Regions from separate parts of the Bradyrhizobium sp. HKCCYLS3077 genome, predicted to be linked through region 1. Evidence: predicted binding sites of a transcription regulator. Region 1 holds the regulator's gene; the other holds the start of a gene.
The links. Region 1 encodes PhoB, which activates phosphate uptake and scavenging genes when phosphate is short. Its sites were predicted from a motif close to TGTCATNNANCTGTCAT; they were not measured.
Positions count from the first base shown of each region.

Region 2: phnC (phosphonate ABC transporter ATP-binding protein) is a predicted target of PhoB. The motif match lies at 1,551-1,567, and genes of this name have one in related genera.

Region 1 covers NZ_JBNPTH010000003.1:116,292-124,801, reverse strand. The annotation lists gene ACQR0Z_RS12440 (hydrogenase small subunit) at 1-311, opposite strand, end outside; gene ACQR0Z_RS12435 (nickel-dependent hydrogenase large subunit) at 536-1,975, opposite strand; gene ACQR0Z_RS12430 (HupU protein) at 1,972-2,988, opposite strand; gene ACQR0Z_RS12425 (HoxN/HupN/NixA family nickel/cobalt transporter) at 3,015-4,037, opposite strand; gene ACQR0Z_RS12420 (trypsin-like serine protease) at 4,309-5,625, opposite strand; gene phoB (phosphate regulon transcriptional regulator PhoB) at 5,720-6,427, opposite strand; gene phoU (phosphate signaling complex protein PhoU) at 6,444-7,160, opposite strand; gene pstB (phosphate ABC transporter ATP-binding protein PstB) at 7,189-8,010, opposite strand; gene pstA (phosphate ABC transporter permease PstA) at 8,007-8,510, opposite strand, start outside.
Region 2 covers NZ_JBNPTH010000002.1:617,390-624,069, forward strand. The annotation lists gene ACQR0Z_RS08970 (alpha-D-ribose 1-methylphosphonate 5-triphosphate diphosphatase) at 1-848, opposite strand, end outside; gene ACQR0Z_RS08975 (chloramphenicol acetyltransferase) at 841-1,506, opposite strand; gene phnC (phosphonate ABC transporter ATP-binding protein) at 1,693-2,502, shown strand; gene phnD (phosphonate ABC transporter substrate-binding protein) at 2,583-3,515, shown strand; gene phnE (phosphonate ABC transporter, permease protein PhnE) at 3,611-4,495, shown strand; gene phnE (phosphonate ABC transporter, permease protein PhnE) at 4,492-5,340, shown strand; gene ACQR0Z_RS09000 (ABC transporter substrate-binding protein) at 5,498-6,505, shown strand; gene ACQR0Z_RS09005 (ABC transporter permease) at 6,556-6,680, shown strand, end outside.

The sequences.
Region 1 (8,510 bases):
TCCTCGGCCTGCTGGCCGGCCGCCGCCATGATCGTGTCGTCATAGTCGAGCGAGATCATCGACAGCACGACGTCCTTCACCAGCGGATGCGCCGAGCGGATGAAGCTCTCCGAGCAGCAGGTGCATTCCAGCCCGTGCATCCAGATGACAGGCGTGCGCGGCTTGGTCTCCAGCGCATTGGCGATGCGCGCCGACGCCAGCGGCCCGAGGCCGAGGCTCGTCGCGGTCAAGCTGCAGAACTTATGGAAGCTGCGCCGCGTGATGCCCTGGCGCCGGATCACGCTGTAAAAAGTTTCCGTCGTCGCGCCCATGAGTCCTCCCCCTGCTATCGCCTTGGCGATCATCCGATCGCGATCTGGCGAGAGGGGTCAGCAAGATGCGGGCCAGCATCATTGCTAGATTTGAATCATAATGATTCCAGATGGTTGGGATGAGGCTCGTTAAGAGACAAGCAGTTCGGGCTCGCTGATCGGCCGCATATCGGAAATCACGCGCTTTGCACCCGATAAGCTTGTTTCCGCCCTTTACAGCTCGGTCAATGCGCGGTGCAGACCATACAGGGATCGAACGACCGCACCACATGCTGGATGCTGACGGCGCGCGCGCCGGCGCCGCCTACCGCGGTTCCGACCAGCGCCTGTTCGAGCGGGCCGGGGACGCCATCGGCATCGCGCGGCGAGAAGTTCCAGCTGGTCGGCGCGATGATCTGATAGCGCGCGATGCGGCCGGAGCGCACCGCGAGCCAATGGCCAAGGCTGCCGCGGGCAGCCTCGACGAGACCGACATAGTTGCCATCTGTCGCCTCGCCGCTGGCTTCGCAGAACGGCTCGTTGAGACGCAGGGCTTTGATCCAGCTTTCGATCGAGATTGCGAGCTGCGCCGTCTCGATCAGGCGCGAGATGACGCGATTGCGGACGTTGCTGCCGCTGTGGGCAAGCAACGCGGTGATCAGCTTCTGCCCATCAACGGCTTGCCGCGCCAGCGCGCCGACCTCGACGGGATCTCCCGCAAGCCGCGGCGCCTTGCACCAGCTATAGGCGTCAGGCTTGTCGGCATCCGGCTCGGTGCGACTCTCGGCCGGATCGCGCGACGTATCGCGCATCCAGGCGTGCGACACGTCCTCGGTGATCTGACCGGACGGCAGCGCTTCGATCTTTCCATCGGAGGTCCGAAGCCCGGCCCGAAAGCGCGCAGCATCAGCATCGTGATACGCGCCAAAACTCATCAGCAGACCGGGTCCCGGCCCCAGATGCGCGAGATCGAGCGCATCGGCCAGGCGAAGGAAGTGCGCGAAGTCGCCGCCGCGCCCGTCGCGCCACTGATCGAGTTCATCCGGCGTCGACAGCGCCAGCACGTGTTCGAGCTTGTCGGCAAACACAACGCGTTCGAGAAAGCCGCGAAACGACGCCGCGATCGCATTCAGCCGGATACGCTCGCCAAGCTCAATCGCACGCGTCGTGCCGCCCGGCTGGAACGCGAGGCTATGCGGCCACTTGCCTGCGATGACACCCATGATCTCCAGCAGCCGCGCCCGCGCCGGCAGCGCCTCGCGGGCCGCGGCCCCCTTGGTGGCAGTGAAGCGCTCCGCCGCTTCGCCGTGCCACGCGTGAGACGCGTAGGCGTCGCGGGCGAAGTCGGGCATGAAGAAGATGTAGAAGTGGGTGAGATGATCGGCGGCGTTCTCGGCCGCGTGCGCGATGTTGGTCGCGAGCACGCCGTTCGGCGCTGGGACCACGCCCATGGCCTGGCGCAATGCAGCGGCTGCCGCGATCGACTGCGAGACCGAGCAGATACCGCAGATGCGCGGCGCTATCACCAGGGCATCTAGCGGCGGCCGCCCTTCCAGGATCTGCTCGAAGCCGCGGTAGAGCGGCGCCGTCACTTCGGCGCGCGCGACGCGGCCGCTGTCGATATCCAGGCGGACTTCGAGATCGCCCTCGACGCGGTTGAACGGGCCGACCGTGATCCGCGTCATGAGCTGCGCTTATCGCCGGAGCGGCTCGGCGGCACCACGACGTGGTCGGCGGTCGCATTGACGCGCACACGGCGCGGCGTTGCCGATTTCGACAGCGCGGCCAGCGCGACGAACCAGGCCTTGGGCATGTCGGTCGGGAGCCCCACAGGGATGCCCGCGAGCTTCGCCGTCTGCAGATAGTTCTGCGTGCTCTCGAAACCCGGCGAGGTGCAGGCAATGCAGGCATAGCCGCCCTTGGTGCAGGAGCCACCGCCGTTCCAGGAGCGCTGGTTGCAGTCGCCGACGGCTTGCGTCGCGCGGCAGCCCAGATGCTCCATCAGGCAGCCGCGTTCCGACATCGTTTCCGCGCTCGCCTTGAACTCATAGAACTCGTTGCGCGAGCAGCCGTGATGCGCGAGGTGGTTGGCGATGAAGGTCGGGCGCCCGACGGCGTCGAGACCGCCCGCCGTGAGGTCGCCAGCGGTGAGCGCCAATAAGCTTTCCATCACCCAGCCGGGATGCGGTGCGCAGCCCGCGACATTGATGACCGGCAGCCCGCGCTTCGAGCGGAAGCCGGAGCCGAGCGCACCGCCGGCATCGCTGCCCTCGAACTGCAGCCCGACGGCGTCGGTCGGATTGCTCCCGGCCGCGGGAATGCCGCCATAGGCCGCACAGCTTCCAACCGCGACGACGTAGTCGGCAAGCGGGGCGAGATCGAGCAGCCAGTGATAGATCGAGCGGTTGGTGCCGGCGAGCATGTTGAAGCGACCGCTGAGATGCGGTCCGCGCGCGACCGAGCCTTCGAGCACCAGCAGATCGAGCCGCTCGCGGCCGTCACGGATCGCGTCGAGCAGCTCGACGACCTCGTCGCCGGTCTCCTCGCTGACAGAAGGGTGCCAGATCAGGTCGATGCCGGATTGGCGCAGCTCGTCGAACCAGCCGGAGGCGCCGCTTTCCAGGATCGACATCGTGCAGCCGCCGCAGCTCGCGCCCTGCAGCCACAGCATCCTGGTCATTCCCTCCGCGCCGGCCATCGTGAGGTCCTGCCCTCAGCACAGCTTCATGCTGTCGTGTTTGGTATCTCCCCGGGGTTTAGCGTCCCCGCACGAAGGGTGGCAAGCGCCGCGTCGGCCTCGGAATCGCGCGGGCGGCGGTTGAAGACCACGGCACCGGCCCAGATCAGTCCGAACAGGACGACCGCGACGATCCCCAGATCGGCGATTCCATCACCGAGCGCGCTCGCAACATCGGCCCAGGTTCCGGTCAGGCCGAACAGCGGCGCCAGCAGCGTGGCGGCCTCGACGCCGCCGATCACCAGCGCGATCATCACCGACAGCCCGGTGATCACCAGATTGTAGCGTCGCTTGCGCGCGGGATCCGTCAGCGCCCAGCGGTAGGCGCCGACCATCAGCATGCCGTCGGCGGTGTCGACGGTCGCCATCGCCGCGGCGAACAGCGCCGGGAACACCAGGATATGCACCAGGCTCTCGCCGCGGGCCGCTTCGGTCGCCGACAGGCTCAAAAGACCGATCTCGCTGGCGGTGTCGAAACCGAGGCCGAACAGGAAGCCGAGCGGGAACATGTGCCAGGCGCGCGACACGACCCGCAGCACGGGCCGCAGCAGACGAATCAGGAGGCCGTTGCCGGGGCTCGCGCTGTCCGTTTCGGACCGGGGCGAGCGGCGCCAGAGGTTCACGAACAGGACGAGGTTCGCCAACGCGATCAGCAGCAGGAAGCCTGCCGACACCGAGGTGCCGATGGCGCCGCCGATCGCCCGGATCGCACTGTCCTCCCGCAACAGATCCGCGCCGGCGACCAGGCTCACGACGATCGTGGCGATCACGACGACGCTCGAATGGCCGAGCGCGAAGTAAAGACCCGCGGCGCGCGGCGCATCGCCGTCCTGCACCAGCTTGCGGACCACATTGTCGATCGCCGCAATATGATCGGCATCGACAGCGTGGCGGAGGCCGAGCAGCCAGGCCAACAGCGCGGTGCCGACGATGGCAGGGCGATCGGCATAGAGTGCGAACGCCCAGGCCCAGGCGAGCGCATTGGCGAGCACGAGACCGGCCAGCAGCATCGCATTGCGACGCCCGACCGGCCGCAGCCAGGCTTGGATCCAGCGCGCGGGACCAGGATGATCAATTGGCAAAATCGTCATACTCGGACAGGAGAGCAAGACCCGCGCCAAAAGGCAAGGCTCACGCTGCCAGGCCCAAATCACTTGCAAATCAACCCTCGTCGTCCGTGCGGCCGAGGTTCCCATCTTTGCCTTGGCAATCCGCTATCCGGTCACGCACAAACATTGACCAGCCCGTGTCCAACTCTCTTCCCTCTTCTCCTCCCTTCCTTCACCGCGCGGATGCGCTCTGCGCGGCGATCTCGCGCCGCACGGCCGCCTCGAACTGGCTGGCGGGCGCGGCGAACATCAGCCGGGTCTCCTCGTGGAACGCCGAAAAGATGCCGACCACCACCGGCTCGCCGCCGATCTCGGCCAGGATCGGCGAGCCCGAGTAGCCGAAATTGGCGAGGCAATGCACGGTCAGCAGACGGGCGTCCTTGGTCATGCCGGCGCTGCAATTACGCTGGCCGGTCGGCGAATAGCGCCGCTCCTGACCGTAGCCGATCTCGGAGATCGTGCCCGCCTTGGTCGCAGCCGCGAGCTCGTCGCGGCCCACGGACTTCACTGCCACCGGCTTCGAAGGCAGCGCATCCTTCAGGATGATCAGGGCCCAGTCGGCCGGCGAGCGGTCGATCGACCATTTGTCGTGCTGGGTCGGTATGAACTCAGGCGCGACGATCAGCTTGTCGGCAACCGACGAGGCCGCGGGCGTGCCCTTGTTCATGCCCGCCAGGAAATGGACGTTGCCGGGGCTGACCTGGGTGAGACCGTTGAAGACACAATGCGCCGCCGTCAGCACCACGCGCGGCGCCACCAAGGTGCCGGTGCACGAGCCTCCCGTACTGTATTGCGCCACGGTCACGACACCGATCGATGATGCCGGCCAGGAGGTGGGATCGACGACGTCGCCGAAGTGGCGGTCGAGCCCGAGCAGTTGCTCCGCGCGCGGATTGGCGATGCCGGCATCTGCCGATTCCGGCTTCGGCCGCCACGCCGCAATGGTGGCCTCGGCTTGCTGCCGCTGCGCTTCGCTGAGCTTCACTCTCTGGATCTCGCGGCCGGCCGACCTGACGCCGCTGCGTCCGGCCATCACCAGCCAAGCATAACCCTGGATGACGTCCCTGGTCATGACCTCGCCGTCGAGCATCATCAGGCCGAGCATGTATTGCGACTGGGCAAAGCCCTGCGCCGCCGCGCGGTTGAACCAGCGCGCGGCTTCGCCGTGATCGCGGGCGGCGCCTTCCCCGTTGAAATAGGCGATGCCGAGATAATGCTGGGCGACGGCGAGCCCTTGATCGGCGGCCTTGCGGTACCAGACCAGCGCCTCCGCCTGGTTGCGCGGGGCGCCCAGGCCGAAGGCCTGCATGAATCCGACATTGAATTGCGCGCGCGCATCGCCCTTGGCGGCGAGCGGCTGGAGCCGGCGCAACGCCGCCGCCGGCTGTCCATTCGACGCCGCAGCGACGGCGTCCTCGAGCTCGGCGGCTGCGGCATTGCCGGCAGCCACAAGCAACAAGGCCAACAAGATAGCGAGCGTCCTGATCATTGCGTCTGCCGAGGTCCGACCATGATGATGGGAACTCGATCACACAGGATCAAGACGGCAACGGCGTGACCGCGCGATCAGGCCTGCTCGCCCGTCACGCCTGCTCCGACTTGGCGAACCGATCATCCAGCGCATAGCCCGCGCCGCGCACGGTGCGGATCGGATCCTGCTCGCGGCCGGGATTGAGCAGCTTGCGCAGCCGGCCGATATGCACGTCCACCGTGCGCTCGTCGATATAGATGTCGCGGCCCCAGACGCTGTCGAGCAACTGCTCGCGGCTGAACACGCGGCCGGGATGCTCCAGGAAGAATTCGAGCAGGCGGTATTCGGTCGGGCCGAGATCGATCGGCCGGCCCGAACGCGCGACGCGGCGCTTCTCGCGGTCGAGCTCGATGTCGCCATAGGACAAGACGGTCGCCAGCCGCTCCGGGCTCGCGCGCCGCAGCAGGCCCTTTACGCGCGCCAGCAGCTCCGGCACCGAGAACGGCTTGACGATGTAATCGTCGGCGCCGGTCGCAAGCCCCCGCACACGCTCGCTCTCCTCGCCGCGCGCGGTGAGCATGATGATCGGCAGCTGCTTGGTCTCGGACCGCGCCCGCAGCCGCCGGCACAGCTCGATGCCGGACAGGCCCGGCAGCATCCAGTCGAGCACGACCAGATCGGGCACGCGCTCCTTGAGCCGCGTGTCGGCCTCGTCGCCGCGCGCCACGGTCTCGACCTCGTAGCCTTCGGCCTCGAGGTTGTAGCGCAGCAGCGTCGTCAGCGCCTCCTCGTCCTCAACCACCAGAATTCGCGCACCCATGTCGAAATCGTCTTTCTCAGTTACCGGGGATCGTGGTCGCGAAGCTGGTCATGTCGCCCTTCGGGCGCTTGTCCATGATCTGCTGGCCCTCGATCATATAGAACACCGTCTCGGCGATGTTGGTGGCGTGGTCGCCCATCCGCTCGATGTTCTTGGCGCAGAACATCAAATGGATGCAAAACGAGATGTTGCGCGGGTCTTCCATCATGTAGGTCAGGAGCTCGCGGAACAGCGAGGTGCAGATCGCATCGACCTCCTCGTCGCCCTTCCACACCGTCATCGCCGCCGGCAGGTCATGCGCCGCATAGGCGTCCAGCACCGTCTTGACCTGCGACTGCACCAGGTCGGTCATGTGCTCGAGGCCGCGGATCAGCTTCAGCGGATGGAAGTCGCTCTCCAGCGCGGCGACGCGCTTGCCGATGTTCTTGGCGAGGTCGCCGATGCGCTCCAGATCGGTGGCGACGCGCATCGCGCCGACGATCTCGCGCAAATCCACCGCCATCGGCTGGCGGCGGGCGATCGTCAGCACCGCGCGCTCCTCGATGATGCGCTGCAGCTTGTCGACCTCGGCGTCGGCGGCGACCACCTTCTGGCCGAGCGCCACGTCGCGCCGCACCAGCGCGTCGACGGAATCGACGATCAGCCGCTCGGCGAGGCCGCCCATCTCCGACACCAGCCGGGTGAGGTCCTGCAGATCGCTGTCGAACGCCTTGGCGGTATGTTCACTGGCCATGTTGATCTCCTGAAGAATGCTGTCGGCGTCAGCCGAACCGGCCGGTGATGTAGTCCTGGGTCCGCCGATCGCTCGGCGAGGTGAAGATCTTGCTGGTCTCGTCGAACTCGATCAGCTCGCCGAGATACATGAAGGCGGTCTTGTCGGAGACGCGGGCCGCCTGCTGCATGTTATGGGTGACGATCGCGATCGTATAGTTCTCCGCGAGCTCCTGGATCAGCTCCTCGACCTTGGCGGTCGAGATCGGGTCGAGCGCCGAGCACGGCTCGTCGAACAGGATCACCTCGGGCCGGACGGCGACCGTGCGCGCGATGCACAAGCGCTGCTGCTGGCCGCCGGACAGCGACAGGCCAGAGGCGTTGAGCTTGTCCTTGACCTCGTTCCACAGCGCGCCGCCGCGCAGCGCCTTCTCGACGCGGTCGTCCATCTCGGACTTCGAGATCTTCTCATAGAGCCGGATGCCGAAGGCGATGTTCTCGTAGATCGTCATCGGGAACGGCGTCGGCTTCTGGAACACCATGCCGACCCGCGCGCGCAGCAGATTGAGATCGAGCTTGGGATCGAGGATGTTGGTGTTGTCCAGCATCAGCTGGCCGGTGGCGCGCTGGCCCGGATAGAGATCGTACATCCGGTTGAAGATGCGCAGCAGGGTGGACTTGCCGCAGCCGGACGGGCCGATGAACGCCGTGACGCGGTTGGTGCCCAGCGTCAGGTTGATGTTCTTCAGCGCGTGATGATCGCCGTAATAGAAGTTCAGGTTGCGCGCGGTCACCTTGGCCGGCGCCTCGGGGAGCGGCTGGCCGTGAAGGGTGTGAGCGGGCTGACTGACGGAGACGGACAGTTCGGTCATTTCGTTTTCCTCTCGGCGCCGAGAATGCGTGCACCGACGTTCAAAGCGAGCACGGCCAGAGTGATGAGAAGGGCTCCGCTCCAGGCCAACTGCTTCCAATAGGCATACGGGCTCTGCACGAAGTTGTTGATGGTGACAGGCAGGTTCGCCATCGTCTTGGAGAGGTTGAGGCTCCAGAACTGGTTCGACAGCGCGGTGAACAGGAGCGGCGCGGTTTCGCCGGCGACGCGGGCGGTCGCCAGCAGCACGCCGGTGATGAGGCCGGAGCGCGCCGCGCGGTAGGCGATGCGGCGGATCACCAGCGAGCGCGGCAGGCCGAGCGCCGAGGCTGCCTCGCGCAGCGGGTTGGGCACCAGCAGCAGCATGTCCTCGGTGGTGCGCAGCACGACGGGGATCACGATGACGGCCAGCGCCAGCGCACCGGCGATGGCCGAGAAGCCGCCCATCGGCACCACGACGGCGCCATAGATGAACAGGCCGATGATGATCGACGGCGCCGA
Region 2 (6,680 bases), on a different contig from region 1:
GTCCAGCCGGTATGGCTGCCGCCGCGCACCACGTTGGGGGCGCCGAACACGATGGCGTCGCCGCCGTGAGCCGCCTCGCGCGCGGTGATTTCGTTGACGGGAAACTCGGCGATGGTGACGCCTTGGCTGCGGAAGGCCTTGCGCATCTCCGGGCTGTCGTCGTCATGTGACAGCATGCGCACGCCGGCCGCGCGCGCGGTCTCGGCCAGGCGGGCGATCGACGCCGGCACGGCATCGGCTCGCGAGGCGATGCGGGCCACCAGGATATCGAACTCATCGCCGGACAGGCCCGTGCGGTCGACCATGCGCTGGCGCTTATGCGGCTTGTCCAGGCTCGCGACGGTCGAATCCATGTGGTCGTTGAAGGCAAACAGATCGATGCGCCGGGCCGCGAGCAGCCCGCGGATCTCGTCCTCATCGTCGAGATTGTACGTCTCGTGGCGCAGATGAAAGCGCGTATCCGCCGCGAGCCGCGGCCGCAGCGCCTCGATTTGCTCCAGCAGACGGCGCGCGTTGCCGGCGCTGCGCAAGCCCGGCTCCCACGACCAGGTGGTGGCATGAAACACGGTCGTGATGCCGTTGCTGATGGCCTGGCGATCACTGTCGAGCAGCGCCACGTCGATCGGGAAATCCACACCCGCGCGCGGCATCATCTGCCGCTCGAAAGCGTCGCCGTGGATGTCGACGATTCCGGGCAGCACCGTCAGCCCGCTGGCGTCAAGCGCAAGTCCCGCTTCAGGTCGTCCCGCGTCGATCGCGGCGATCTTGCCGTCGGAGACGATCAGTGATGCATCGGCGAGACCGGATCCGATCAGGCACCGGCCGCGGAAAATCGAGAGATCAGTCATGGGCGGCACTCTGCCGCAGCGCGCGGGCGCCGTCGAGAGCGGCCTCGTATTTGTCCAGGAACGCGGTGATCTCCAGCTTGCGGAAATCCGGCAGCGCCCGGCGCAGCGCTTCGTGATCCCAATTCCACCAAGCGAGATTGATCAGGCGCTGCTCGATCTCAATCGGAAAACGGCGCCTGATCGGGCGCGCGGGATTGCCGGCGACGATCGTATACGCAGGCACGTCCTTGGTGACGATGGCGCCTGCTGCGACGACGGCGCCGGTGCCGATGCTGCGGCCGGGGAGAACGACGGCACCATGTCCGATCCATACATCGTGACCGACGGTGACGTGATGTTCCTTCCGCCAGGCGAAGAACTCGGCATCATCAGGCTCGCCGGGGAAATAGGCGCTGGCCCGATAGGTGAAATGCGATTGCGTCGCCCGGTGCATCGGGTGATTGCCCGGATTGATCCGGGTCATCGCCGCGATCGAGCAGAACTTTCCGATCGTTGTGTAGGTGATCTGCGCATCGTTGACCACGTAGGAATAGTCGCCCATCGCCACGTCAAGGAGGATGGTGCGCGCGCCGACCTCGCAATAGGCGCCGAGTGTCGCGCCCTGGAGTTTTGCGGAGGAATCAACGGTAGGGTCGATCGAAAGGGACTTGCCGGCCATCTCACGTCCTGTCTGTCTTCACGGCTCTGTCTAGGGTGCGCTGTATGACAGATGCATGACGTCTCCATGACGTTCGCAGCGGCGGACCTTGGATGTGGACGAGTGTCGCACCGCAGCGTCACTGTCACACAACTGTAGAATCCCGACGCTAGCGGTGGAGTCAAAGCGAGGCGTCTGGAGAAGTCCATGCTGGTGGTGGATGGTTTGACGTGCCGGTTCGGCGCGAAAGCCGCGGTCGATAATGCATCATTCTCGGTTGCGCCCGGCTCGTTCGTCGGTGTCATCGGGCGTTCCGGCGCTGGCAAGTCGACGCTACTGCGCTCCATCAACCGGCTGAGCCCGGTGAGTGACGGGCGCATCCTGTTCAAGGATCTCGATGTGACGGCGCTCCGCGGCCGCGACCTGCGGCTGTGGCGCGCGCGTTCGGCGATGATCTTTCAGCAGTTCAACCTGGTCGGCCGCCTCGACGTGCTGACCAACGTGCTGATGGGGCGGCTGGCCGAGATCCCATCCTGGCGCTCCCTGGCGCAGCTATGGCCGGCGCAGGACGTGGCGGTGGCCATGTCGGCCCTGGAGCAGTTCGACATGGCGTCCCTCGCGGCACAACGCGCCGATCAGCTCTCCGGTGGACAGCAGCAGCGCGTCGCGATCGCGCGTGCGCTCGTCCAGAACCCCGACATCATTCTCGCGGATGAGCCGATCGCCTCGCTCGATCCCCGCAATACCAAGATCGTGATGGATGCCCTGCTGCGCATCAACAAGCATTTCGGCATCACGGTGATCTGCAACCTGCATTCGCTCGATCTCGCCCGCAGCTATTGCGATCGCCTGATCGGCATGGCGACGGGACGGATCGTGTTCGACGACGTTCCCGCGGCGCTGACCGCGCAGATCGCGCGCGAGCTCTACGATCTCGAAGCGGATGAGGTGATGGACAAGGTCCATCCGGTCCCGGCCGCTGCCATTCCGGCGCTCAGCGAAGCCGCTGTCGCCTGACAAACCGATTTTGGTCACCTCGGATCTCGCATGGTGCGGGGGACGAGGCCTGTTTACTTCGTTCAAAAAGAGGGCATGTCATGATCAATCGTCGCATCGTTCTGGCCGGTGTCGCCGCGCTGGCTTTTGCCGGTTCCGCTTCGGCCGAGGATTGGAAGGCGAAGTATCCGGAACTGACCTTCGCGGTCATTCCTGCCGAGAACGCCTCAGGCGTCACCGAGCGCTGGACGCCCTTCGTCAACTATCTCTCCAAGGAGCTGGGCACCAAGGTGACGCTCCGCATCGCCAACGACTACGCGGCCGTGATCGAGGGGCAGCGCGCCGGCAACATCCACATCGCGAGCTATGGCTCAGCCTCGTTCGCGCGGGCGCGCCTGACCGGCGTCAAGATCGACGCCTTCGCCAACGACATCAACGCCGACGGCAGCACCGGCTATTACTCGGTGTTCTTCGTCAAGGCCAACAGCCCGTACAAGAAAGTCGAGGACCTCAAGGGCAAGAATTTGGGCCTGGTCGATCCGAACTCGACCTCGGGCAACAACGTGCCGCGCTTCGAGCTCAACAAGATGGGCGTGACCGACGCTGAAACCTATTTCAGCAAGGTCGTCTTCGCCGGCAGCCACGAGAACGCGATCCTCGCGCTCGCGCAGGGCACCGTCGACGTCGCCGCCAACCAGTGGACCAGCGACAACGATTCGACGCTGGCGCAGATGCTCACCAAGGGCATGCTGAAGAACGCCGACGGTTCGCCGATGAAGAAGGACGACTTCCGCATCATCCACAAGTCGGCGCCGATCATCAACGGCCCCTACGCCTACAATTCCGATCTGCCGGCCGAGCTGAAAACGGCGATCGCCAAGGCGTTCTTCGACGCCCCCACCAAGGACAAGGCGGCGTTCGATCGCCTGTCGGATGGCCAGAAGAAGGGTTTCCACCCGGCCACGACCAAGGACTGGGACGGCACGATCGATCTGATCAAGTTCGTCGACAGCCTGCGCAAGAAGGCGTCCTGATCGACATCCTTAACCACGCGGGAGCCGGGCCGGGCATGGCCCGGCTCCCTTTGTATGAGACGTGACCTCTTTTCGAACGAGAGCAGCCCTATAAGATGGCGACCGCCATTTCGATCCTGCCGAGCCAGCAGCTTGAGGCTCTGAACGACGCCTATCGTCGGGCGGTCGCGCGCCGGCGCCTGCGGCTCGCGCTGTCCGCTGCCGCTTTCCTGGCCGCGCTGCTGGTCGCCGCGGTCGGTGCCGAGGTCAATCTGCGGACGCTGTACACGTATTTCGGAAATTTCGTCAGCTACTTCGATCGCATCTTCACGCTCGATGACGGTCACCGCGTCTGGACCAATGTCCCGGAGTGGTTCTGGGGCTTCAAGAAGTGGCTCAAGCTGCTCGGCGAGACCTTGCTGATCAGCTATGTCGGCACGATGGCCGGAATCGTCGTGGCGTTCTGTCTCAACTTCCTGGCTGCGGAAAACACCTCGCCCGCGCCGTGGGTCCGTTTCACCGTGCGGCGGCTGCTCGAATTCGCCCGTACCGTGCCGGGCATCGTGTTCGCGCTGATCTTCGTCATCGCCTTCGGTCTTGGCCCGATCCCCGGCGTGCTCGCCATCGCCGTTCACTCCAGCGGCGCGCTCGGCAAGCTGTTCTCCGAAGTGGTCGAGAATGCCGACATGAAGCCGGTGGAAGGCGTCCGCGCGACGGGGGCGAGCTGGCTGTCCTGCATGCGCTTCGCCGTTCTGCCGCAGGTCGTCGCGGGCTTCTCCAGCTACAGCCTGCTGCGCTTCGAGATCAATGTCCGCGAGGCCTCGGTGATGGGCTTCGTCGGCGCCGGCGGCATCGGGCAGGAGCTCGTGGTCGCGATCCGCAAGTTCTACTACTCGGACGTCAGCGCGATCCTCGTCATGATCGTCGTGACGGTGTTCCTCATCGATATCGCCACCGGCTGGCTGCGCGGCCGGCTGTTCGGCGCGGAGGCGCGGACATGAGCACGATGGACGCGCAGGACCCGCAGCAGATGCGGGAGCGTTATCCGCATGTCTTCGATCGGCCGCTGTCGGCCCGGCTGGCGACACCGGCGATGCTGGTCCTGGCGCTGGCGATCTTCATCTTCGGCCTGGTCGATCTCCAATTCTCGCCGGCGCGGATGCTTGCCGGGCTGAGCCAGCTCGGCTGGATTTCGCTCCTGATGCTGCCGCCCGATCCGGGCTCCTCGTTGCCGGTCTATCTCAAGGCGCTCGGCGAGACATTGTCGATCGCCGTGCTCGGCACGACGCTCGCCGCGGTCTTTGCACTGCCCGTCAGCCTGCTGGCCGCCAGGAACATCATTCCTTCGGCGATTTTCCGTTTTCCGGTGCGGCGGCTGTTCGATACCATCCGCGGCGTCGACACGCTGATCTGGGCGCTGGTCTGGATCAACGTCGTTGGCCTCGGCCCGTTCGCCGGTGTCCTGGCGATCGCGGTGTCGGATTTCGGGGCGCTCGGCAAGCTGTTCTCGGAAGCCTTGGAGAGCGCCGACCGCAAGCAGGTCGAGGGCGTGCGCGCGGCCGGCGGCAGCGCGCTGCACGAGGTCCGGTTTGGCCTGCTGCCGCAGGTGTTGCCGGTGATCGCCGGTCAGGTGCTGTATTTCATCGAGTCCAACACGCGTTCGGCGACCATCATAGGCATCGTTGGCGCCGGCGGAATCGGCCTGCAGCTTGCGGAGCAGATCCGCGTGCTGGAATGGCAGAAGGTGTCGTTCCTGATCCTGATGATCCTGGTGGCCGTGGCTGCAATCGACTGGATCTCGAGCAAGCTGCGCTTCGCCATCATCGGACGTCGCGCCGTCGCGTGACGGGAGCGGCACCCGAAGGTTGCGGTCATTCGTAGGCGAACGATCAGGCTGCGCGGATGCCTGTGTGTCCCCTGCGCGGTGTCGCAAATCTTTCATGTGCCGGCCGTAATGGGGCTCCGGAACCGGCCGCCGGGTCGGATATACGGAGTTCTCATTCATGAAGGTCACCCGCCTCGTTCTTGCGCTCGTCGCGCTGATCGTTCTGGCGCCGTCGCAGCAGGCCAAGGCCGCCGACGTCATCTGCTACAATTGCCCGCCGGAGTGGGCCGACTGGGCCTCGATGCTCAAGGCGATCAAGACCGATCTCGGTTATGACATTCCGCACGACAACAAGAACTCCGGCCAGGCGCTGGCGCAGATTCTCGCCGAGAGGGCCAATCCGGTCGGCGACATCGGCTATTTCGGCGTGACTTTCGGCATGAAGGCGAAGGCGCAGGATGCGCTCGAGGCCTATAAGCCTGTCAATTGGGACCAGGTCCCGGCCGGTCTGAAGGACGCCGACGGCTACTGGACCACGATTCATTCCGGCACGCTCGGCCTGTTCGTCAACAAGGACGCGCTCGGCGGCAAGCCTGTGCCGGCGTGCTGGAAGGATCTGCTCAAGCCCGACTACAAGGGCATGGTCGGCTATCTCGATCCGAGCTCGGCGGCCGTCGGCTATGTCGGCGCCGTCGCCGTCAATCTCGCGCTCGGCGGCTCGCCCTCGAACTTCGATCCGGGGTTGAGCTTCTTCAAGGATCTGCGGAAGAACGATCCGATCGTGCCGAAGCAGACATCCTATGCTCGTGTGGTCTCGGGCGAAATCCCGATCCTGTTCGACTACGACTTCAATGCGTACCGCGCGAAGTACACCGAGAAGGGCAATTTCGAGTTCGTCATTCCCTGCGAAGGCTCGGTGGTGTTTCCCTACGTCGTTGGTCTCGTGAAGAACGCGCCCGACAAGGACAAGGCGAAGAAGGTCATCGACTACCTGCTCTCGGACAAGGGCCAGGCGATCTGGACCAACGCGTATTTGCGTCCGGCGCGTCCGATCGAGCTGCCTGAGGCCGTCAAGGCGAAGTTCCTGCCGGACAGCGACTACGCTCGCGCCAAGAGCGTGAACTGGGGCGACATGGAGACCGCGCAGAAGGGCTTCGTCGACCGCTATCTGTCCGAAGTCCGCTAAGGAGCCCTGTGCCCCGCCGGGCCGAAATCCGGCGGGGCATGCCCGATCTCATGTCGCACAAATCCTTCGTCTGGACCTGCCTGTTGCCGCTGGCCGCCGTGACCGCGGCCTTCTTTCTTCTGCCGATGGCCCGGCTGCTCGTCACCGCCGCGGAAGGACCGCGCGGCCTGGCCGA